DNA from 4 places in the Agarivorans sp. Alg241-V36 genome. Region 1 is predicted to be linked to each of the others. Evidence: predicted binding sites of a transcription regulator. Region 1 holds the regulator's gene; each other region holds the start of a gene.

Region 1 (5,840 bases):
CTAAGAACGAAAATAAACCCATCACGTCGGTTACTGTTGTCAGAGCCATCCCGCCAGCTAGCGCGGGGTCTATTTTAAACTTCTTCATTAGCAGTGGAATGGTTACCCCGGCTAAACCCGCTAAGGACATGTTAATAAACATCGCGCCTGCGATTATCACACCTAGGGTCCAATCACCTTTCCATAAGGTGACGACCAAGGCTATTACCGTTGCCCAAATAACCCCATTGAGCATGCCAATCGCGGCTTCTTTACCAATTAGCCAGCGCGAGTTCCCTTCACCAATATGGCCTACCGCTAAGCCTCGAATCACCAAAGCAAGGGTTTGATTGCCGGCAATACCGCCCATGCTGGGTACAATGGTCATTAAAATCGCTAAAGTGGCTAATTGCTCAAGAGTCGCTTCAAACATATTGCTGATGGATGCTGCGACCAGTGCCGCACACAGATTGACCGCCAGCCAAAAAGTGCGGCGTTGGGTACTTTTTACTACCGGTGCAAAGGTATCTTCATCGTCGTCCATGCCGGCCATACCCATCATGCTGTGTTCGGCATTCTCTCTAATGATATCGACTACATCATCGATGGTTATTCGCCCTAACAACCGACCTTGTTCATCTACTACCGGCGCAGAGATCCAATCATGTCGTTCAAATAATGCTGCTACGTCATCCTCATCCATGGCAACGTGAATGGTTTCGGCGTTGCCGTCCATCACTTCACGCACGTTTACGTTAGGGTTTACGGTAAGCAGGGTAGATAAGGGAATATCGCCAAGTAGCAAGTCATCTTCATCGACAACATACAAGGCGTCGGTCGCTTCGGGAAGTTCGCCACGCAAGCGTAAATAGCGTAATACCACATCTATGCTTACGTCGGCGCGTAAGGTAATGGTATCGGTATTCATAATACTGCCAGCAGTATCTTCAGGGTAGGCTAGAGCTGCTTCTACCCGATGCCGGTCTTGGCCATCCATTTGCTCAAGTACTTCTTGGTAAACACTGTCTGGCAGGCTTCGTAGTACGTAAGCAATGTCGTCGGTGTCCATGCCTTCAGTTGCTGCCGCCAAGGTTTCTGGCGCCATTAACTGAAGTAGCCCTTCCATCACATCTTCGTTGAGCTCTTCGAGGATTTCACCGTGTTGCTCTGGATCGGTAAGTTGCCAAAGTACTTTACGCCCTGCTGGTGGACTGGATTCAAGCAATAGCGCTACGTCACAGGGAGGCATTTGATGAAGCATGCGCCTAACATGCACGAACATTCCACTGTCTAGAGCTTGATTTAGCTCCTGTAAGCGTTTGTGCTGATTAGGGTTTAACTCCATCTCTTCAGGCATAAGCGATCCCTATTGTTTTGTTGGCATGTACCGCTTGCTAATTGTAGCTCGGCTTTGTTGCGTATTGATTTATTCTTCGTTGAAGTTGGCTTCCACCAAGGCTTGTACCGCATCCAACGCGGCTTCTGCGTCGGCTCCCTCCGACTCAATGGTTAAGGTACTTCCTTGGGCGCTGGCTAACACTAATAAGCCCATGACACTGGCGGCAGATGCGGTTTTCTCGCCATCAATGATGGTGAGTTCAGCGTCAAACTGTTGCGCTAGTTCTACTAACTTTGTTGCTGGGCGTGCATGCAAGCCTAGTTTGTTTTTAACAACCATTTGTCTAGTGAGCTTCAAGGCGATGCTCCAGGGTGCGGTGACGTCGTTGCACTTTTCGCTGGGCGCTAAAGTGGCTAGCCAGCTGCTCAGCGACATACACCGAGCGATGTTGACCACCGGTACAACCAATGGCAATGGTTAAGTAGGCGCGGTTATTGGCTTCCAAATGCGGTAACCAAGATTCTAATAGCTGGCTGATTTGCTCGACGTATTGGTTAACTAAAGGCTGCGCAGACAAATACTCTTGCACGGCTTTGTCTAAGCCGGTAAGTGGACGCAGCTCCTCTTGCCAATGGGGGTTAGGCAAAAAACGCGCATCAAACATGTAGTCTGCATCATTAGGTACGCCATTTTTAAAACCAAAGGATTCGAATACTAAAATCAGCTGTTGCTGTTGATCGCCAGTAACCCGCGAGCGAATCAAGCCGCTTAGTTCATGCACCGATAAACGTGAGGTATCGATGCGTAAATCAGCATTTCTAGAAATTGGCGCTAATAGCTCGGTTTCAGATTCTATAGCTTCAGCCAAGGATAAGTCGCTTCGACTTAGTGGGTGAACTCGGCGCGTTTCACTGTAGCGGCGAATCAGCGCTTCGTCTTTGGCATCTAAAAAGATACTCAGTAAATTTACCTTGGGGCCGGCATCTCGAATGAGTTGGCCAACCGGAGAAAGTTCATCAGGGAGGTTACGAATATCGATACTGATGGCAACTTTGCTATAGGTCTTTATTAAGTTATCGATAAGCGATTGCCACAGTACTACTGGCAAATTATCGACGCAGTAGTAGCCAAGATCTTCTAATACTCTTAAGGCGACGGTTTTTCCTGAACCCGAGCGCCCACTAACGATGATCAGTTCCATGATTATCCCTAAGGCTGATTAGAGTATTAGGCTACCATGATGTCGTACAATTCGTCATCACTTTGTGCACAACGAAGTTGTTTACATACTTGCTTATCGTTAAGTTTTTCAGCTACTTGAGCAAGAGTATTAAGATGTTGCTTACATTGATCTTCGGGTACCAATAGTGCAAAAACTAAATCTACCGGTTTATTATCAATAGCATCAAATGAAATGGGTGGATCACAACGCAAGAAAACCGCGGTGGCTTGATGTTGGTTGTCGATACGGCCATGAGGAATAGCGATGCCTTGGCCAATACCTGTACTGCCCATTTTTTCTCGACTTAATAAGCTCTCGAAAATGCATTGGGTAGTGGTATCAAGCTGTTTGGCAGCTAGTTCGCTAACGATTTCTAGGGCGCGCTTTTTGGAAGAGCATTGAACTGCACTTTGAGTGCAGTCCAAGCTAAGTACTTTATTTAGTTGCATTGGGGTGACTAACGTTTGTTGAGTTTTTCTTTATGTTTGATGACTTGGCGATCAAGCTTGTCAATCAGACTGTCGATGGCGGCATACATGTCAGAATGCTCAGAGGTTGCAAATACTTCGCCGCCGTTAAGGTGCAATGTCGCTTCAGCTATTTGGTTTAGTTTTTCTACGTTTAAGATGACGTGAACATTGTTAATCTGATCGAATCGTCGGGTGAGTTTGGCAAACTTGGTGTGGACATATTCTTTCAAAGATTCAGTTATTTCTACGTGGTGTCCAGTAAGGTTAATTTGCATAGATATCTTCCCCTTTTATTGTCCTTAGATAAGGCTCTTACGTTGGTTAGAAGGTGGAATTGCTAAAGACTCACGATATTTAGCAATCGTACGTCTTGCCACCTTGATCCCCTGATCTGCCAAAATATCAGCAATTTTGCTATCGCTGAGTGGTTTACTGGTATTTTCGGCAGCTACCAGTTTCTTAATTAATGCACGAATGGCAGTTGATGAGCATTCACCACCACCATCGGTAGCCACATGGCTAGAAAAGAAATATTTAAGCTCGAAGATACCGCGAGGTGTATGCATGAATTTTTGGGTGGTAACCCGGGAAATGGTTGATTCATGCATTTCAACGGCTTCGGCTACATCGTTCAGTACCATTGGCTTCATGGCTTCTTCGCCATATTCAAAAAATGCCTGTTGATGATGAACAATGCAGTTGGATACTTTTAATAGGGTTTCGTTACGGCTTTCAATACTTTTAATAAACCACTTAGCTTCTTGTAAATGGCTACGGATAAACTGGGTATCGGTGGCATTAGAGGTTTTACTTAACGAAGCATAGTGAGAGTTTACGCGTAGTTTAGGCATTGCATCTGGGTTGAGTTCAACAACCCAACGGCCTTGACGCTTTATGACCGAGACGTCTGGAATCACATATTGTGCTTGATTTGGCTCTACGGCATTACCTGGGCGCGGCTCAAGTGTGTGAATCAAGCGCATAACTTCGCGCAGTTGATCTTCTTTAAGTTTGGTTTTGCGTGCCAGTAAACGAAAATCACGATTGGCCAAGACATCAATGTGGTTGGACACTACATCTTTGGCTTCTGCTAGCCATGGCGTGTCTTCGACAAAACGGCTTAGTTGAATGAGTAAACATTCTTGCAAGGATCTGGCAGCAATGCCAACAGGGTCAAAGTGTTGAATGCGTTTTAGTACCGCTTCTACTTCATCTAATTCTACGTCTAAGTCGTTATTGTCACTAGAACGCAGGCCTTCGAGCAGTTGCTCGCAATCTTGGGTGAGATAACCGGATTCATCTACCGCATCAATAATCGCTAAGGCAATGGCTTGGTCCACTTCGCTAAAAGGAGTGAGTTGCATTTGCCATAACAAGTGATCTTGCAGGGAATCGACAGTTTCGCCTTGAAACACCATGTCGTTGTCATCACTCGCCGCACCGCTTGAAGAACTAGCAGGGGCTGAACTGGCGCTGTAGATATCATCCCAAGTGGAATCAACCGGTAAGTCATCGGAGACGGTTTCTTGGTTAATGGCATCGCCAGCTTCAATTTGACTATTGTCTATATCGGCGGTGGATTCAGCTTCGGTAGATTTCTCATTGGCTGATTTAGCGTCAGTTGTGTCACCATCACTCGCGTGAGACTCATCCGCCTCAAGTAGAGGGTTACTTTCCAGAGCCTCTTGAATCTCTTGCTGTAAATCCAGTGTTGAAAGCTGGAGTAAGCGAATGGCCTGTTGTAACTGGGGAGTCATGGTTAACTGCTGACCAAGACGCAACTGCAAAGATGCTTTCATTAACTACCGCTGTTCCTTCTTCTTATTGTGTTTTTGAAAACTTACACTTTAACTATAGCTTGAATTGTTCGCCGAGATAAACTCGTTTCACATGCTCGTTTTCAAGAATTTCTTCTGGTTTTCCTGAGGCTATCAATTCGCCTTGGCTAACGATATAGGCATGCTCACAAACATCGAGAGTTTCTCTCACATTGTGGTCGGTAATGAGTACACCTAGACCGCGATCACGCAGGTGTTCAATAATCTTTTTAATATCGATAACAGAAATAGGATCTACCCCTGCAAAGGGTTCGTCAAGCAAAATAAACTTAGGGGCGGCCGCAAGCGCTCGGGCAATCTCGACTCTTCGGCGTTCGCCACCCGACAAGCTCATGCCGAGGTTTTTGCGAATATGACCAATATGAAATTCTTCCAGCAGATCGTCTAACGCACCGATTTGTTGTTCTTTATCGAGGTCTTTACGAGTTTCTAATACTGCAAGAATGTTTTTCTCAACCGATAAACGGCGGAAAATAGAGGCTTCTTGCGGAAGGTAGCCAATGCCTTTGCGTGCGCGAGTGTGCATGGCTGTACTGGAAATATCATCGTCGTCGATCAGTATTCGGCCCTGGTCGCGTGGCACTAGGCCAACAACCATGTAGAAAGTGGTTGTTTTACCGGCACCATTTGGTCCCAGTAGACCGACAATTTTTCCTGTTTCTACATTTAAACTAACGTTTTTGACTACCTTGCGGCCTTTGTAGGCCTTGGCTAAGTTTTCAGCAATTAGGGTACTCATTATTGCTGGTCTTCCTTAGGCGTTAAGTCTTCAATCTGCTGAGGCAGGAAAATTGTAGTTACACGGCTGTTTTCGTCGCCTTGTGCCACCATTTCTTGTTTATTGATGCTGTATTTGATCATTTTACCTTTTACCAAACTCTCTTCTTGTTTGAGTTGAGCGTTGGTGGTTAACGTTAGCGTTTGGCTTTTTAAGTCGTAACGTACTTCGTTAGCCTCGGCTTCAATCGGTTTACCGCTATCAAGTAACTGAT
Region 2 (5,840 bases), on a different contig from region 1:
TCGCCGGATCACAGTAAAACCCTGCCAGAGCTTTCAGTGCCAGCTATTCGTGGTGTGATTGATACCTGGAATGAGCAGATAGAAGAGCTAGGTCAAGACTACCTATGGGTTCAGGCTTTTGAGAATAAAGGTGAAACCATGGGCTGCTCTCAGCCTCACCCTCATGGCCAGATATGGGCGAATAGCTTTTTACCTAATGAGATTGAGCGTAAGGATAAACACTTACGAGATTACTACCAGCAATATGGCAGCAACCTATTGGTTGACTATGCGACCAAGGAGCAAGCTGATGGCGTCCGCACGGTGGTGGAAACCGAACATTGGTTAGCAGTGGTTCCCTATTGGGCTGCTTGGCCGTTTGAAACCATGTTATTGCCAAAAGCGCATATTCGCCGTATGAGCGAGCTAAGCGATGAGCAGCGCGATGATTTATCATTAGCCATTAAAAAGCTAACTAGCCGTTACGACAATTTATTTAAGTGCTCATTCCCGTATTCAATGGGCTGGCACTATGCACCGTTCTTTAAAGAGGGTGATACTTCTACAGAGCATTGGCAGTTGCATGCCTTGTTTTATCCACCGCTATTACGCAGTGCCAGTGTACGTAAGTTTATGGTGGGCTACGAAATGTTAGCCGAAAGCCAGCGTGATTTAACTGCCGAGCAAGCAGCCGAAAAGCTACGTAACTTAAGTGACGTACATTACAAAGAACAAGATCAGTAAAGGAGCCGTTAATGACTAATCGCCAACAACAACTAATTGATAAGGTTTCGAGTGCCTTTACTGAAATGACCGGTCAGGCACCCGCAAAACTGATTCAAGCACCAGGTCGAGTTAACCTAATTGGTGAACACACCGATTATAACGATGGTTTTGTTTTGCCTTGCGCCATCGACTACCAAGCAGTAGTTGCAGCCGCGCCGCGCACCGACAGCATAGTGCGGGTAGTGTCGGTTGACTATGGTAATCAAGTAAACGAATTCGATATTAGTAAGCCCTTGCTATTTGATGAAAATCTAATGTGGGTTAACTATATCCGTGGGGTTATTTCAGTATTGCTAAAGCAAGGTTTTAGCTTTTCTGGCGCTGATATAGCCGTTAGCGGAAACGTGCCCCAAGGGGCGGGTTTAAGCTCTTCAGCAGCCTTAGAAGTTGTGATTGGCCAAACCTTTAAAACCTTATACAACTTGGATGTATCACAACAGCAACTGGCGCTGATAGGCCAAGAAGCTGAAAACAACTTTGTAGGGTGTAATTGCGGCATCATGGACCAGCTAATATCTGCTGAAGGTGAAGAAAACCATGCCTTGCTTATCGACTGTCGCTCTCTAGACACTAAAGCAGTGGCGATGCCAGAAGAAATGGCTGTAGTGATCATTAATTCCAACAAGAAGCGTGGTTTGGTTGATAGTGAATACAATACTCGCCGCGAACAGTGTGAAGCGGCGGCCAAAGGTTTAGGCTTTAAATCTTTACGTGATGTAAGCGAAGTAGTGTTTGCTGATAACTCGAACAAGCTAGACCCTGTTGTAGCGAAACGCGCTCGCCATGTGATAACAGAAAACGCTCGTACTTTAGCTGCAGCAGATGCACTAAAAGCTAATGACATGGCCAAGCTAAGTGTGCTTATGGAGCAGTCTCATGCCTCTATGCGTGATGATTTTGAAATTACCGTTCCAGAAGTTGATGGGCTGGTGGATATTGTAAAACAAGTCATTGGTGCGGAAGGTGGCGTCAGGATGACTGGCGGCGGTTTTGGTGGCTGTATCGTAGCGCTTATGCCACCGGCGCTTGTGGATGATGTATGCCAAGCCGTGGAGCAAAAGTATCAAGCGCTTACTGGGTTAAAAGAAAGCATTTACGTTTGCAAAGCCATGCCAGGTGCAGGCGCTATTTAAGGCCAAACTGTTAATGTAAAGCCTTGGTGTATTCGAGGCTTTTTGTTTTCAGGCGGGCTAATCAGAACTTGAGAACGGCATAAGCGGATGGCTATTTTAAAACTAGGTATTTGATTGTATTGAACTATGCAATTGAACTATGTAATTCATCTAGCGTATAAGAGATATACATTTGTGGCCCAGCGGCTAAGTGCTAATATCAAGGTCTAGTTAGAGGGAACTCTGACGTAAACCATAGACAGGAAGTCGCCCGAGGGCGGCTTTTTTTGTGCCCTAAGTAAAATACTGACTAAAAAGTTAACAGTGTAGGAAAGTAGCAACAGAAATTGCTTCATGTTCTTGGTTAACGAGTTTTGCTTTAAAGGCACCGGAATATAGAACGAAGAGGTAACAGTATGAAGGGTGTAAGTTTTCACAAACGCGACGCACTATGGATGGCTCATATATTTATCGAAGGAAAGCGCAGGCATTTGGGCTGTTTCAAAAAGCAAGATGAAGCAATCGCAGCACGTAAAGCAGCAGAAAACGAATGTACCAAGGAAGCTGCGTAGCTAATTTGTTAGAAGAAGCTCTTAGCTTAACGAAAACTGAATCTGTCGCAGATAGACAATTGACAAAAGTTAAGGGGCTGGAGCGCATCTTATGTTGTAGATGCTGGCGTCCCCTACAGGATTCGAACCTGTGTCTAAGACTTAGGAGGTCCTTGTTCTATCCAGCTGAACTAAGGGGACGCAAAGTAAGGTGCGCACACTATTACTGCTAATGTGCGGTTTCATTATACTCAGCTTTAAGCTTATGAAAAGCCAAGCCTTACTGTTTGCTTACTAAGTCACCAAGTTGGATGTTGGCAGTCATGCTTGGGTCCACCGCAACCACAATTGCGCTCTCTTGATAAACCTGCTCAATTCTTACCATGCTATCAGCGATGATTTGTTCTTGGCGCGGAATATCCCAGTTGCCCCAATGATAGTTTTGATGGATAAGGCTTAGCAGCATACCTCGGTTAAGCTGGTTTGCTTTACCTAAATTAATTTGCCAGCGATCAGGTCCAAGAACTTTAACAACACTGCCTTGCAGGGGCTGGCAAGCGAGTAGGGCATCTACTTCTGTCACCACTTGTTGCAAGGTAGAATTTACGGTTTCTCCATAGGACGATAACCAAAACTCAGCTGAGTGAGGGGATACCACTTCTCTGGCATCAAATTCCCAAGGCGCATTTACCGAAAAGCGCTTGTTGTATATTTCTTCTAGATCTATGGCGTTGTATACCCTGGCGTTAACCACAAAGTAACGTTGAGGATAGCTAAGGTTAATAAATTTAGGTTTGTGTACTTGGTCTAGCGAAATGTTTTCGATTTCTAAGCCAAGCAGGTATTGCGCGCCATACCGATCGGCAACATCTTTAATGCCCTTGTAGTTATGCTCCCCCGGCTTGTAATAGTTTAAGGGTAACTTTGGTGGGGGTTTTACGTTGAACTGATTGCTCACCTGACGAGCAATGTCGTAGGTTCGTTGTTCAATAGCCGGTGACAATTCTTGTAGTTGGCCAACACGCGCTTGATGCTGTTGCTTTAAGAAGGGAGGGAGTAGCAACATGTTTTTACTATAACCACTGGCTTTACATTGGCTGGTGGCCGGAAAAACGTCGGCTTGTAAGATAATATAGTATTGCTGGCCGTGATTACCTTCATCTAGCACAGTTAAGTTGTGCAACGAGCCTTTCGATACCACTTCAATTTGATCTAGTGTGAGCTGCCCACCAGAGACTTTGCTGATACTGGTAACAGACGCTCCCGAATACAACAATAACTGCTTAACCGCATCTTGTGTGGCTAAACTTTTGGCTTGCTCAAAGTCGTTATTTACGATGGTGGCTTGGCCTTTAGCCTCGTACCATATTGCCTGTGCTGACATGCTAATTAGCAGCCCAGCTATAAGAATTATCTGTTTCATAAGGCCCTCCTATCCCAAGGCAAAGCAATAACCGTACCCAAATAAAACGTTATTTTTTTGACTGGAACAGTTATTGCTAGGAACAGTGGAGTCGGAGGAGATTGATATGCGATATACGACATTACTTATTGTGCTGGTAGCGCTACAAGGATGCAATACCAGTTTACACCATGTTTCAAATTACCCTTATGTAGAGGCGCGCGAGCAGCAAGATGCCGCGTTGTATGTGCATGTAGATAGCTTGTCCAAGCAACTTACCGATGATGTAGACCTAATTGAAACTGATTCTGTTGCCGTGAGCACGGTAGTGGATTTAGATAACTTGCAATCGAGTGATGCGTTTGGGCGGCAAGTGGCAGAGGCAATGTTTGCCGCTTTGTCTAAAGAAGGCGTAAACATGGTAGAGCCGCGCTTAACCGGTAGGTTGCAAATGGACCCTGGTTTTGGCGAGTTCTCTTTGTCTCGAGATGCTGAATTATTGAGAACTGAAATGGAAATCACCTATGTGGTGGTGGGTAGTTTTCAGCGAACTACCTCAGGAAGGCATGTAAATCTGCGTTTAGTTGAATTATCTAGTCAAGCGGTGGTGTCGGCGGCGTATCAATTTATCCCCAATATGGCGGGAGCCACCTCTCCGCGTGTGACTAGTGTAAATGGGAGCTTGCAGCGTCATGAACAAACTGTACTTTAGATCGTGGTTTATTAGTTTAGCGGTATTGCTGTTATTAGCCTGTACGCCAACTACTCAAGTTAAACAAGTTGAATGGACCTATGAACCTCCAGGCGATTTTACCGTGGTTAATGCCGTTGGTTATGCACCTATTAGCCAACAGCGTGGGGCTGACATGAGCGCCAAGCAATTGCGTGCGATGAAAGCCTCTAAATTGGATGCTTATCGTGAGCTTTCTGAACAAGTTTACGGTCAACACATTGATAGCTCGGCAACGGTTAGCGATATGGTGCTTGGCAATGAGCGCTTAGCTGCCTCGGTTGCTGGGGTAATTAGAGGCGCTAAAGTAATTAATGCCTATGCAGTTGACGATGTGTATGTTACTGAGTTGCAACTGGATTTTAGAGAGGTTTATCGTGTTACTATGTCCATGGCGCCAACCCGTCACTTAGAGAGTCAAAAAACCGTTCATTTTTAGTAAAGATTTTACCTTTCTGGCCGATACTTTAAGCGTAATAGACGATTAAGGAAGCGACATGAAAGGTATATCTTTAGTAGCCTTGGCTACTTCAATGCTGGTGGGCTGTTCTAGCTCACCCTCGATGCAGAAGGTCGTGGTGTACGATGGCTCAAAACACCACGCAGCGCATACTCACAATTCCCACTATATGGAAGGTGTCGTTGACGAGAATGGTCAGCTGTATTTAAGCGGAATGCAAAGCCGTTCGCTTCAGCCAGAGGGGCCTGACATGAGCGACCCCGACGTGCAACACTCGCTTACCGATTATGTAAATTTAATGTCGCAACGCTTAGTATCTAGTTCACATTATGTGAATGCAGATACGCCTATTGGCGTGGCGTCTTTTGTCCCTCTAGACAACCTTCGCACTACTGATTTGTTTGGTATGCAACTAGCCGAAAGCTTTGTTTATGAAATGCAGCAAAGCGGCTTTTCTGTGATTGACTACAAAACAACCGGTTTTATCCGCATTACTCAAGAAGGTGATTTTGTATATAGCCGTAACGTAAAAGAGTTATCAAAGCGCTTGCCGATTGAATATTTGTTAGTTGGTACCTTTAGCAAATCAAATCAAGGCATATTGGTGAATGCTCGCATTGTTGGCGCGCAGTCAAAAGTTGTGGTTGCTTCCGCTCAAGAACTTATTCCTAACGAAGTTTACCAAAGCAAAGTGCCTGCTCCGGTTAAGCGAGATGGAGTAATGATTATTGAGTCGCGTAAACAAGCCAGTAAAACTAAGATGCCGACGGGTGAGCGTGGTTAGTTAATTTCGTCTATTACTGTTACAAGCAAAACCCTG
Region 3 (5,840 bases), on a different contig from region 1:
TGCCACCTCTTTACTCGGCACTGGCATATTTGTAATTCCCGCCATTTCAGCCAGCATCGCTGGGCGTAGCTCATTATTTGCATGGTTATTGCTGATTAGCTTAGTCCTGCCCATCGCCTTCACCTTTGCAGCATTAGGTAGGCGCTACCCCCATGCCGGCGGAGCCGCACATTTTGTTGCTAAAGCGTTGGGGCCTAGCGCAGAAAAACTCACGGCTTTTCTATTCATATCGGTATTACCAGTGGGTTTACCCGCGGCCTTGCTAATGGCCACGGGCTTTTGGCAGGCGGTGTTTACCATCACGCCCACTACGGCCCTGTTAATTCAACTAAGCACACTGTTCAGCATGTGGTTGCTAGGCATGGGTGGCGCTAAACTCTCTGGCAATATTCAAAGTTTAATTGCGATTGCCATCGTGCTTTTAGTGGCAGCGCTGTGGTGGCAAGGTGGCGTTGAAGCCAGCGACTATCATTTGCCCGAGCAGATCGACATTCCCAGTATTGTGCCTGCCTTAGCGGTAATGTTTTGGTGCTTTGTAGGTATTGAGGCCTTTGCCCATATGGGCGAAGAGTTTCGCCGGCCGGAGCGCGACTTCCCCATCGCTTTATTGCTCGGCGTATTTGTTGCTGGCGCTGTGTACTGGGCGACATCAGTAGTAGTGCTTAAATACGCAAGCTATGGCGATCAGCTGGCCAATACCCAATCTTTGCCGCATTTGGTAGCGATTATCTTTGGTCAAAAAGCCAAGTGGCTTGCCGCCATTGTTGGCTATTTAGCCTGTTACGCTAGCATTAACATTTATATCCAAGGTTTTGCGAGGCTACTTTGGAGCATGGCTGATGAGGGGCAAGTATTTAAGCCATTGGCGGGTCTGTCCAAAAACAAAATACCCCTGAATGCGCTAAGCACCATTGTTGCAGCTTGCGCGATAAGCTGTGTGCTGGCTTGGTTATTTGAGTTACCACTGGATGAGTTAATTCGCTATGCCAATGGCAATTTCATCGTGGTCTACCTACTGAGCATGGTGGCTGGCGTGATTCTACTTCGTGGATTTTTTAGGGTGCTAGCCCTTATAGGCATGCTGCTATGTGGCCTATTGTTAGTGGCCTTAGGCCAGCAAAGTATCTACGTATTAGTATTATGTTGTGTATTTTTAGCGATACAGCAACTAGTTAAGCTACTGCAAAGGCGCCTAAAGCCAGCAAAGCCGCATTAAAAGCCACCCATGCTCAAAGTGTCAGAAGTTTTTACATAACTTAATACAATATACTCACAAGCAAAAGTAACACATTGATAATAAACAATATTATAAATTGGCGCAGTTCCTGCTTTATTGGTCGACTTTAGTTATGCGACACAATATCAAATAGGAATATAATCAACATGTTAAACAGGTTTTTAAGCTTTTTTGCTGCATCGATACTGCTACTGTCGTCTGCCTTTGTAAGTACAGCAAGCGCAGGAGTAATTGTAGAGCCAACCCCTACCGGCGGCGGTTGCTGTGGTTTTGGTGAGCGCGGCTACTGGTTTGAAACCTTAGAAGACATGACTTTTGAATCAATTTGGCTATTAAACAGCTCTGGCGTATCGCAAAACTACGATTTACAAATTCTACAGTTTTCTGCAGCTCCTCCAGAGTTTGGCGCCTCAACTACCGACTTCACTCAGCTTGGTTTATTCGAAAACCAAAGTTCAAAGATTGATTTAAATCTAAACATTGCTGCTGGCACCATTTTGGGCTTCCTAGCCTATGATAACGACTTAAATGAAACGCCTTATTCACAAGACAGCACTCATACTATTGGCGCCAATGACATTAGTTTTACGCGACTAATCCGCCAAACCTTAAACAACAACGATGCTGTAAGCTCTGAAGCAGGCACCAGCGATATTGGTGCTATTGGTTTTGAGTACAGCTTAGGTCAAGCGCCAGCTACAGTGCCAGAGCCTTCAAGCTTGGCCATATTTGCTTTAGCATTACTTGGCTTAAGCGCTCGCCGCGTCAAAAAATAGTTCAAATTGATAAACAAAAAGCATCACCTCAGCGTGGTGCTTTTTTGTTTCAATTCCAGCTTGCGGCGAACATGCAATTGCCCTAGGCTAAAGATTCACCATCAAGGAAATGATATGACACTCATCTTCATCAAGCCTGCTCAAACAAGCAATGTAAGCCCACTTGGCGCTGCTATTGCCTTGGCGAAGCTGTGGCTGCTGCTTATTATTAGCAGCGGTGAAGATTAGTTATATTTTTCACTGGCTGCGAAGCGCAGCCAGACTCTTTTGCCCTTCGTAGCCTTATGCAACTCTTAATACAAGGCACGCAAGGATATGAATATTAGTAAATCTGGTTCTCGCTTCATCGCGTCTATGCCCCAACTTTCTGCAACTGCCAAAGGGCTCAGTTTAGCGTTAATCGCCACCGCGCTGTTTTCTCTCAAAGGCATTTGGATCAAGCTTGCCTACCAATTTGGTATCGATCCCGCCAGCTTAATGACCCTGCGAATGGCCTTTAGCCTGCCAATTTACTTGTTGCTGGCAATGTTTTGGTGGAAGCAAGGCCGACTAGAGCACCAAAAGCTAAAAGGGAATATATTGCTTGCGTCAATTGTAGGCATAGTCGGGTACTACCTCGCGAGCTTCCTAGATTTAAGCGGTTTGCAGTACATATCGGCGCCGCTTGAGCGAGTGGTATTGTACGCCTACCCTGGCTTTACCATTTTGTTGGCGTGGTGGGTGTACCGTCAAAAGCCGCAGTTGATTGTTGTGCTGGCCCTTCCCCTAAGCTGGATCGGTGTAGGCTTAATGATGTGGAGTGAAATGGGCCGGCAACATGATAGGCAGCAACTCCTGTGGGGCACAAGCCTTGTGGTTGCGAGCGCATTTAGTTTTGCTTTTTACTTGGTATTTAGCAAAAACATTGTGGCCAAAATTGGCAGCCAAGCCTTTACGCTTATCGCGATGATTGCAGCAAGCCTAGCCATCTTCATCCATTTCGCCTTGCAGGGAGATTTTACCTCTTTGGCTTCTTATCCAACACAAGTGTATTGGTATGCTGGCTACATGGCGCTGTTTTCTACGGTGATCCCTTCATTTCTGTTTAGTGAGGCAATCAATCGTATCGGCTCACAACGCACCGCGATAAGTGGCAGCGCTGGCCCAGTGTTTACCTTAATTATGGCGGCCTGGATACTAGGTGACAGCATTGGCTTACTACAACTACTTGGCATTAGCCTAGTGGTGGTAGCCGTTACCCTGTTAAACAAAAAATAAACCAAACCGGGCATGGCCTTAGGCTATGCCTGGTTTTACTCTCAGGTTACACTGCCGCATCTGCTTATTACTGCTAATCTCATGACTACACTTAAATATCTAGCCGCTTACCCTGAAGCACTCACGAGCAGGATTGAAGACTTGCTCACGCAGCAACGCTTGGCCGAGTTTATCTTAAACAAATACCCAACAACTCATGAGATCTACAGCGATAAAGCGTTACGCGACTATTGCTTAGCCCTTAAAAGCCAATATATGCGTAAATCGGCCCCTCTCAGTAAGGTGATTTACGACAAGAAGATCCATGTGGTGAACCATGCCCTAGGCTTACACAGCTATGTGTCGAGGGTGCAGGGAAGCAAACTTAAAAGTAAAAATGAGATAATAATCAGTAGCTTGTTTCAAAAAGTGCCGGAAGACTTTTTAAATATGATTGTGGTGCACGAACTGGCCCACCTAAAAGAAAAACAACATAACAAAGCTTTTTATCAGCTTTGCCAGCACATGTTGCCTAACTATCACCAACTAGAATTTGATATGCGGGTTTATCTAACTCAATTAGAAGAAGTTGGGCCAATCTACTAGCCCAACGATCAAAGCAAAGGCTAAGCCATCGCGCCTTCAGCTTTAGGGTTCGCGCCATAGTTATTATCGTCGTGACTATCTGAAGCTAAGAAAATCAGTAAGATAATAACGCCAACCAGTGGGATAAGTGCAATAAGCTGCCACCAACCAGTGCGCCCAGTATCATGCAAGCGTCTCGCTGCAATACTTAAGCTAGGCACAATTAAACCAATTGTTAGTATTAATGAAAGTAGTGGCAAGCCAATTAGCGCATCAATGATGTTAGCTACAATGCTAAAAATGAAGTAGAACAAGATGAACATCCAGTACTCTTTTCTACGAGCGCGTCCCGAAAAATCTGCGTATTTTTTTAATGCGCCAATAAAGTATTCCATTGTATTCCTTATATATTCTTTTTTACTAAACCAATCCAAAACCGGCGTAAACTGCGCCAGCACGAAATAAAGTTAAGCCATTGTTATAAAAGAAACTATGATATAAATCAGTAGGAGATTAATAAGCTAGGTTAAGTGTTCAACTATTGGCTAATTGCCACTGGCAAGCAAACCCTCTTGCATTGATTAAGCTCTCGAGATGGCGTGATAACCAACATTTGTTAGTTCCTCACCGCTAAAATACCAGTAGGCCAGTTCTTTAAAGCAAAAACTTCAGCTCTGTAAAGCGGCTACATTGGCGGTGTTTAGCCACCCAATAAAGCCCTTCTAGAATCATAGAAACTTACTTCAACAGTTTGTTTAGCAAAGTAATTACTGGGAAACACAACATCTTGCTACAAACTGTTCTAGGCTTAACAAATACTAAAAATGCTCGCTGCAAAGCACTTGAATAATACCGCCAGCATGCTGTAGAGTATTTACTCTAATTTCATAAGGACTGTGGGAAAGTGATAAGACACTTTTGGAGTATAAAGGTGGCTGGCCTGAGCTGCTTGCTGAGCCTATTACAGCCAGTAACGGCCAATGCCATTAGCTTTGAACAAGCTTGGCAAGAAGTACTTGAGAAAAACCAAAGCCTAGCTGCTAACAAAGAAAGCGTTGCCCGCAGCGAAGCCCTGCGCGAAGCCGCAAAAGACTTGTACTACCCCAAAGTAGATTTAACCGGTAACTACACTCGCTTAGAAAAGCCAGTATCGCTGGATTTAAAAGACCTAGAACCTCTCGCCTCCCTAGATTTAAGTGGGCTAGATCCAGCCCTAGGGCAAATTTTAGCGCCACTGTTAAACCTACCCACGGTAACTAACTTCACCGAACAAGACATTACCACCAGTTCAATTAGAGCCATTTGGCCACTCTACACCGGTGGCCGCCGCGGTGCCGCCATCGATATTGCCAGAGAACAAAATATTGAAGCGGGAAAAGTATTGGCCATGCAGCAGCAGGCCAAGTTTGAAGATTTAGCCAAGATCTACTTTGGCGTGGTATTGGCTGCACAGGTAGCTGAAACCTACAAAGACGTAGAAGATGGACTTAAGAAACATCAACGTAATGCATTGAAACTAGAGCAACAGGGACAAATAGCGTTTGTTGAGCGACTGCAAGCCGACGCCTCTTATGACAAAGCCAAGGTGGATACCAAAAAGGCTCTACGCAACTACCAAATTGCTCAACTGGCTTTAAAAGAACTATTGCACAGCAATCAAGCCATTCAACCCAGTACCAGCCTGTTCACCCATCCCGAGATCCCAGAACTTGAAAGCTTTATGTCGCATACCCTTAATAGTTACCCGGGTTTGGCGATACTAGACAGCAAGTCTGAGCAAGCGAAAAAGTTAGTCACTATTGCCAAAGGCAGTTACATGCCCGAGGTATACATGTTTGGTAACTACGACATTTATAAGGGTGATAGTTTAGCGGCTAAATACGCCCCAGATTGGATGGTTGGAGTGGGTGTATCGGTGCCTATTATTGATAACTCCGGTCGTTCCGGCAAAGTTAATGCAGCCAATAGCACGGTGGTGCAAATCTCTTATATACGCGCCCAAGCCG
Region 4 (5,840 bases), on a different contig from region 1:
TCATACTAAAGCTCTAGAGTTGCTTGACAAATATGATGTTATATCAATGAGATATAACCTAGAGACAGACTTACTCCAAAGTAGTCGAGCGCTTGAGCTTATTTGTGATGAATTAGAGCTTGAAGGTGATGACCGAAATTCCCATAAAATTTTAACAACCAAAGAGCTGAGCAAAAAAATTAAAAATATTGAGTTACTAATGAATGTCGTACGAAGCCTTAACGCATCAAATTATCCTCGCTCTTATAGTCGTATAAGACGAAAGGTAATGTCATTTAAAGGATGATTGTTACGCTATTGGGCTTCTCATAAACGGGCAAACCCTGTCTCGCTTTTGTCCCATCCGAATAAATGATAGTTTTCTAACATCGAAGAGTCATTCAAGCGTTAAGTAAGTTGAATCTCAACCAAAATTGATTATAATGAACCTAACAATGGCTTCCTCCAGAACTTCGGTTCGTAAGAGTGGGAGCTTTTTTTTGCCTAAAATTTAGAGATGCGCATGACGGATTTAGTGCCATACAGAAAACCTTACCTTACCAGTGAACAACTTTGCACCAAGCTAGCAGAGCAAGGTTTAAAATTTGAAGATGAGCAAGCTAAAAAGTTCGCTGCCAATATCCTAAGTCGTTGCAGTTATTATCGCTTTAAGGCTTATTTATCACCTTTCCAAGATCCCGAAACAAAGATGTATAATGGCGATACATTTTTTTCTCATGGCTACGAACTCTATCAATTTGACGCTGAGCTGCGTAGTTATCTCTTTAATATAATTGAAAAAGTTGAAGTTGGAGTTCGCTCTTCCTTTGACCAATGGATGACAAATCAAACAAACAACCCTTTCTGGTATCTAGATTCAGCCTTGTTTGTAAATAATGGTAACCAAGTCAAAACCGTTAGCCGAGTTCGCGATATGTTTATAGGCTCACAGGAACTTTTTGCACAACATTATCAAAAAAAGTATTACAACGAGTTTTGTCCATTCTACCGAGATCTTCCTCCGGGTTGGGTAGCTATTGAACTGATGACATTCGGCAATCTAGTAAATCTTATGCAAAGCTTAAGCCTTGAATCTGTTCGCGACTTAAAACTAGACCGATTTGCGAAGAAAAAACTCGATGTTGAAAAGTTCACTTCACTTTGCTCATGGATGGGAGCCCTGCAACAAGTTCGCAATCATTGCGGCCATCACACGCGCCTATTCTCACGTAACTTACATGCACCAAACGGTATCAAGCGCATTATGAGCAACGCCATTCCTTTGGTAAGAACTCGACCAAATCCAAACAAACGGGAAGAAGATCAGTTGAACCGCTTATATACTTCGGTAATTGCGTTGCAACGAATACACTCAGGGCTTAAATTTGACGAAAAGCTTGGGCCTGCGTTAGCCCACTTATTTGATAAATATCCGATAGCCAATCGTTTTATATCTGCAATGGGCTTTCCTACGGAGTGGAAGCAAGAACCTTTGCTTTTCGAACTTGATTAAACCCAGTCTTGAAATCTGAGTTTGATGACCTTTATCTAAGGCGCTTTTGTCCCCGAAGCGACTCACAAACCAGAATAAAAATGCATTTTGACTGCACATTTTATTTTGTTAGCACATGAGTATTTTTTGGGTTAATACTGGTTGATTACAGAAGTCTGAACCTAGCTCGTAAATGATAATGGGGCAAAAAAGTTTCACACACTCGATAGCCAAGATTGTGCTTTTCAATCCCATCATCTTCGCCGAGTAGCGCAAATGAACAAGGGAGCAGAGTTGAAGTCTGTTTGAGCGTAGCGAGTTACTTCAACGCCCTTGTGAATGCGCAACGCAGGATCTAAGAAGATGCGGGGCGAGTTTTCTTTTTGCTTCGTTTTTCTTTGCTCGTCAAAGCTTAATGACGTCGCCGTAGGCGAAAGCCTTTACTCTATAGCTAACACATAAAGGGGCAGGCATGTGTTTATTAGTCCAGCTTACTTCCTTCATTGACGCCGAGTCGCGGAAGTAACAAGCGATCAAGCTGAGCACTGTTTGAGCGTAGCGAGTTGCGTATGCGCGCTTGCCCACTGAGCAACGAAGGATAAAGATAATGCAGGGCGACCTTTCTTTTTGCTTAACTAAGCTCTGCCAGCATATCAAACGAGAACGGGCTGAAAGTACTGGAAGCTTTGCTTTTAAGCTATCATTCCAAAGGAAAAGACAAGCTCCCTTACCTAAGGAATCAAGATGATTTTTACTACTACAGAATCAATAGCCGGTAAGCCAACTAGTGAAGTATTAGGCGTGGTGACTGGCAGTGTGGTGCAGTCTAAACACATTGGTCGCGACATTATGGCGGGTTTTAAAAGCATTGTTGGTGGCGAAATTCGTGGTTATACCGAGATGCTTAGCGAAGCGCGAGATGTGGCGATTCAGCGCATGGTAGAAAGCGCCCAAAACAAAGGTGCCGATGCAGTGGTGGGCATTCGTTTTACCACTAGCGCGATTATGGATGGTTCTTCAGAAATTATGGTGTTTGGCACAGCGGTTAAACTAAGTCAATAAAGGCCGAAAGTTCAGCCTTTTAGTGATGTTTAAATAGTTAAGCTTTTTTGAATCGACTTGCAGCTAAGCCTAGTAAACCAAAAGCGAAGATGGCTAATGTAGTTGGCTCAGTAACAGTAGCTGGGCTGTTAAATCTCGCTTGGAACGTTCCAGTTGTATCGCCATTGTTAAATACTAGTTTGCCGCCGCTTGTGTTCACACTAGGGCTTCTGTTCCACTGCAGAAATGATACGCTATCAACAACGGTATCGAGGGCTGTTAATAGGTCGTAGCTGCCAACGTTAAAAACGTTATACAGATCCATACCCGATTGACCTGCTCTAGAAAGACCTAAGATTCCGTTGGTAACGAAAGTTCGAGTGCCGCTGACAAAATCGAACACGCCGACATTATCGATAGTAATTGTGGTGCTAATGGCATCGATGTATTGACAGGTAGCACTACAAGATTGAAGGTCATCTGTGTTGGAATACTCTGTGATGGTAAAAAAGCTATCAGTGAATGCTTGACCACCAATGGTGCCAGAGCCTGTGCCGGTGTATTCAAATTCAATCAAACCAGCATTTGCAAAACCGCTAAATGATATAGCTAACAAAGCTATAAATGCCTTTAACGTCTTCATATTCATATTACTTCCTTTGTAATTCATTTCTTGAAAGACTCATTCTTTCACCGCCCGTATATGCACAAATCGAGCCCAAATAAAAAATCTATTAAATTCAGCATCTTATGGAGTTTGGTGGATTTGGGCTATAAAAAAGTGTAAATAAATCAGTCACCTATGGTTATTAATTGAACTATCATTTGTTGGTTTTTTGTACAAGGAAGCAGCGGCTAAACTAAGCCAATAAAGGCCAAACTCGGCCTTTATTGGCTTTGGCATTAAGAGTTAAATACCGCCACTTTAGGGGCTAGCTTAGCCACATCTCGGCGGGTAAATACGCCAAGCAAAGTAGGGATGATCACCAAGGTAACGCCAGTGGCAAATAGCTCGCCAAATACCAATGATACCGCCGCTGGCTTTAGGTATTGAGCTTGCTCGGCGCTTTCTAGTAATAAAGGCAGCAGGCCGCACACGGTGGTGATGGTGGTTAAAAATATCGCGCGTACTCGGCTAGTACCAGCTTTGATTAAGGCTTGTTTTAAGGGCATTCCCGCTCGGTAGTATTGGTTAAAGCGGGTAATGAGTACCAGCGAGTCGTTAACTACGATGCCGGTCATCGCCATCATGCCAAACATCGATAAAATACTTAGCGGCAGGCCCATTAAGCCGTGGCCAAATATTGCGCCGGCAAAGCCAAAGGGGATCACTGCCATTATTATCATTGGTTGCCAATAGGATTTTAAAGGCACTGCCAACAATATATAAATCAGCACTAATGTCATGATCATGGCTGATTTAAAGCCTGCTTGTACCTCGCCTAACTCTTCAAACTCGCCATCGGGTTTAATGCTTACCCCAGGGTAGCGTTGCTCAATGTCTTTAAAGATTGGCTGTAATTTGGCCAGTACTTCTTCGGGAGATTGAATGCTACGATCTTGTCGCCAGTATAGGTTCACCACTTGCTCTTGGTTGCGTCGGTATAGCACCTCTGCATGTTGTTCAAAATGCAAAGTGGCAACGTCGCCCAGCATTAATGATTCGCCATTTTCTAAGAATATTGGCGTAGCAAGCAGTTGCTGAGTGGTGGTTTTTTGGCTGTGGTTGTAGCGCACAATTACTTTAGTTTCTTGGCCTTGTTGCAATAGTCGGTGGATCTCGCGCTCTCCAAAGGCGCCGCCAGCGAACAGTGCCAATTGCCGTTGGGTTAAGCCAAGTAGACGCCCAAAGTCGTTAAGCTCGATACGCAATTGCTGGCTACCACCGCGGGCGTTGTGGCGAACATCTTGTGCGCCCGCGAGGCGACTAACTTGTTGGCTAAGCGCGCTGGCTGCGAGTACTGCCAGCTGTCGGTCTTCGGCACTAATGGCAAGGCTGGTTCCGCCTGCTGGCTCATCGTCGGCAGTAAACTCGCTAGAGTAAGCGCCTTCAATTGTGCCGTTTAGCTCTCGCCATGTATTGAGCAGGAGATTATTGGGCAGGCTGGTGAGTGCTTGATTGCTGATTTCCAAGGTGGCTTCTACCGAGCCATAGCCGTCTGACCAAATCAGTAAATTTTCGATGGGTGGCTGGTCTAGCTGGTATTGTTGCTGAACTTGCAGATTCAGCTGTAAGGCGCTTTGCTCGAGTTGAAACAAGGTTTTTTGTTGGAGTGGGAGTGGGGCGCCGTCTTCCAAGCTAACGTTAGCACTAATATAGCGGCCAGGAATTTCGGGAAAGATGGCGCTGCGAATAAGCCCCGTGGACCAAAAGCCGTAGGCCAAAAGTACCAAGGCAAAAAAGCTAATCAAAGTAGCGGTTTTGTTATCAATAGCTTTGCTCAAAATGGGGCTATAAATGTTTTGGCTAAAGCGATTTAGCCCCGTTTGCGCTAGTTGCTGCAGCTTGTTAAACCAAGAAGCTTGTTGGCGATTGGAGCGATAGCGAATCGCCGCTAAATGCGCTGGCAAAATGAGTTTGCTTTCGATAAGCGAAAACAGCAGCGCAAAAATAACCACCGCAGAAAAACTGGCAAGCAATTTTGCTAGTTCATTGTCTATCCATAACATTGGTGAGAAGGCGGCAATGGTGGTAAGCGCCCCAAATACGGTGGCAACAGAAACCGACTCTAAACCTTGCCACGCGGCCTTGAGTGGATGTTTGCTTTTGCTGCGTTGCTCATGAATGCTTTCGCCCACCACCACGGCATCATCCACCAAAATACCTAGCACCAAAATAATGCCAAACAAGGTGATGTCGTTAATGCTGTAATTCATAAAACCCATGGCGGCGAAGGTACCCGCGATAGCGACTGGAATACCCATGGCCACCCAAAACGCCACTTTTAGCTCTAAGAAAATGCCCAGCAGGATTAATACAATCAGTAAGCCTTGCCAGGCGTTGTTGCTTAAGCGGCTTAGCTGGTCCTCAATATAAGGTGCCATATCGGCCATGGTGGATAGACTTACATCTTGCGGTAAGCGCTCAGCCTGTTGGGTTAGCACTTGTTTAATTGCTTGGCTTACTTCTAGCAGGTTGTCTTGTTGGCTGGTGCTAATGAGCAGTGCAATGGCAGATTCACCATTATTGCGCACTATTGAGCCACTGGCTTCATAGTCACGATAAACGTGGGCCAAATCGCCGAGGTTTACGCTGCCCGTGGGGCTAGATAAAATGCCCAGCTGCTTTAACTCTTGCAAGTTGTCGGCGTAACCATCGCCGCGCAAT

The links. Region 1 encodes sigma-54, which starts transcription at its own class of promoters, with help from an activator protein. Its sites were predicted from a motif close to GTTGGCACGNNNNTNGNNT; they were not measured.
Region 2: the regulator sigma-54 is predicted to act here: its motif matches at 3,874-3,892, upstream of G6R11_RS04100 (flagellar assembly protein T N-terminal domain-containing protein).
Region 3: the regulator sigma-54 is predicted to act here: its motif matches at 1,313-1,331, upstream of G6R11_RS14435 (PEP-CTERM sorting domain-containing protein).
Region 4: the regulator sigma-54 is predicted to act here: its motif matches at 3,216-3,234, upstream of G6R11_RS01075 (PEP-CTERM sorting domain-containing protein).

The regions. Positions count from the first base shown of each region.
Region 1 covers NZ_UNRE01000010.1:43,527-49,366, forward strand. The annotation lists gene mgtE (magnesium transporter) at 1-1,336, opposite strand, end outside; gene G6R11_RS19510 (HPr family phosphocarrier protein) at 1,406-1,657, opposite strand; gene rapZ (RNase adapter RapZ) at 1,662-2,519, opposite strand; gene ptsN (PTS IIA-like nitrogen regulatory protein PtsN) at 2,546-2,989, opposite strand; gene hpf (ribosome hibernation promoting factor) at 2,998-3,285, opposite strand; gene G6R11_RS19530 (RNA polymerase factor sigma-54) at 3,310-4,809, opposite strand; gene lptB (LPS export ABC transporter ATP-binding protein) at 4,862-5,587, opposite strand; gene lptA (lipopolysaccharide transport periplasmic protein LptA) at 5,587-5,840, opposite strand, start outside.
Region 2 covers NZ_UNRE01000001.1:858,696-864,535, forward strand. The annotation lists gene G6R11_RS04085 (UDP-glucose--hexose-1-phosphate uridylyltransferase) at 1-723, shown strand, start outside; gene galK (galactokinase) at 735-1,898, shown strand; tRNA gene G6R11_RS04095 (tRNA-Arg) at 2,554-2,629, opposite strand; gene G6R11_RS04100 (flagellar assembly protein T N-terminal domain-containing protein) at 2,709-3,851, opposite strand; gene G6R11_RS04105 (FlgO family outer membrane protein) at 3,958-4,542, shown strand; gene G6R11_RS04110 (LPP20 family lipoprotein) at 4,523-4,999, shown strand; gene G6R11_RS04115 (FlgO family outer membrane protein) at 5,058-5,804, shown strand.
Region 3 covers NZ_UNRE01000006.1:79,958-85,797, reverse strand. The annotation lists gene yjeH (L-methionine/branched-chain amino acid transporter) at 1-1,216, shown strand, start outside; gene G6R11_RS14435 (PEP-CTERM sorting domain-containing protein) at 1,384-2,013, shown strand; gene G6R11_RS14430 (DMT family transporter) at 2,329-3,270, shown strand; gene G6R11_RS14425 (M48 family metallopeptidase) at 3,352-3,855, shown strand; gene G6R11_RS14420 (DUF805 domain-containing protein) at 3,876-4,229, opposite strand; gene G6R11_RS14415 (TolC family protein) at 4,766-5,840, shown strand, end outside.
Region 4 covers NZ_UNRE01000001.1:224,353-230,192, forward strand. The annotation lists gene G6R11_RS01060 (ATP-dependent endonuclease) at 1-286, shown strand, start outside; gene G6R11_RS01065 (Abi family protein) at 503-1,492, shown strand; gene G6R11_RS01070 (heavy metal-binding domain-containing protein) at 2,216-2,533, shown strand; gene G6R11_RS01075 (PEP-CTERM sorting domain-containing protein) at 2,571-3,161, opposite strand; gene G6R11_RS01080 (efflux RND transporter permease subunit) at 3,416-5,840, opposite strand, start outside.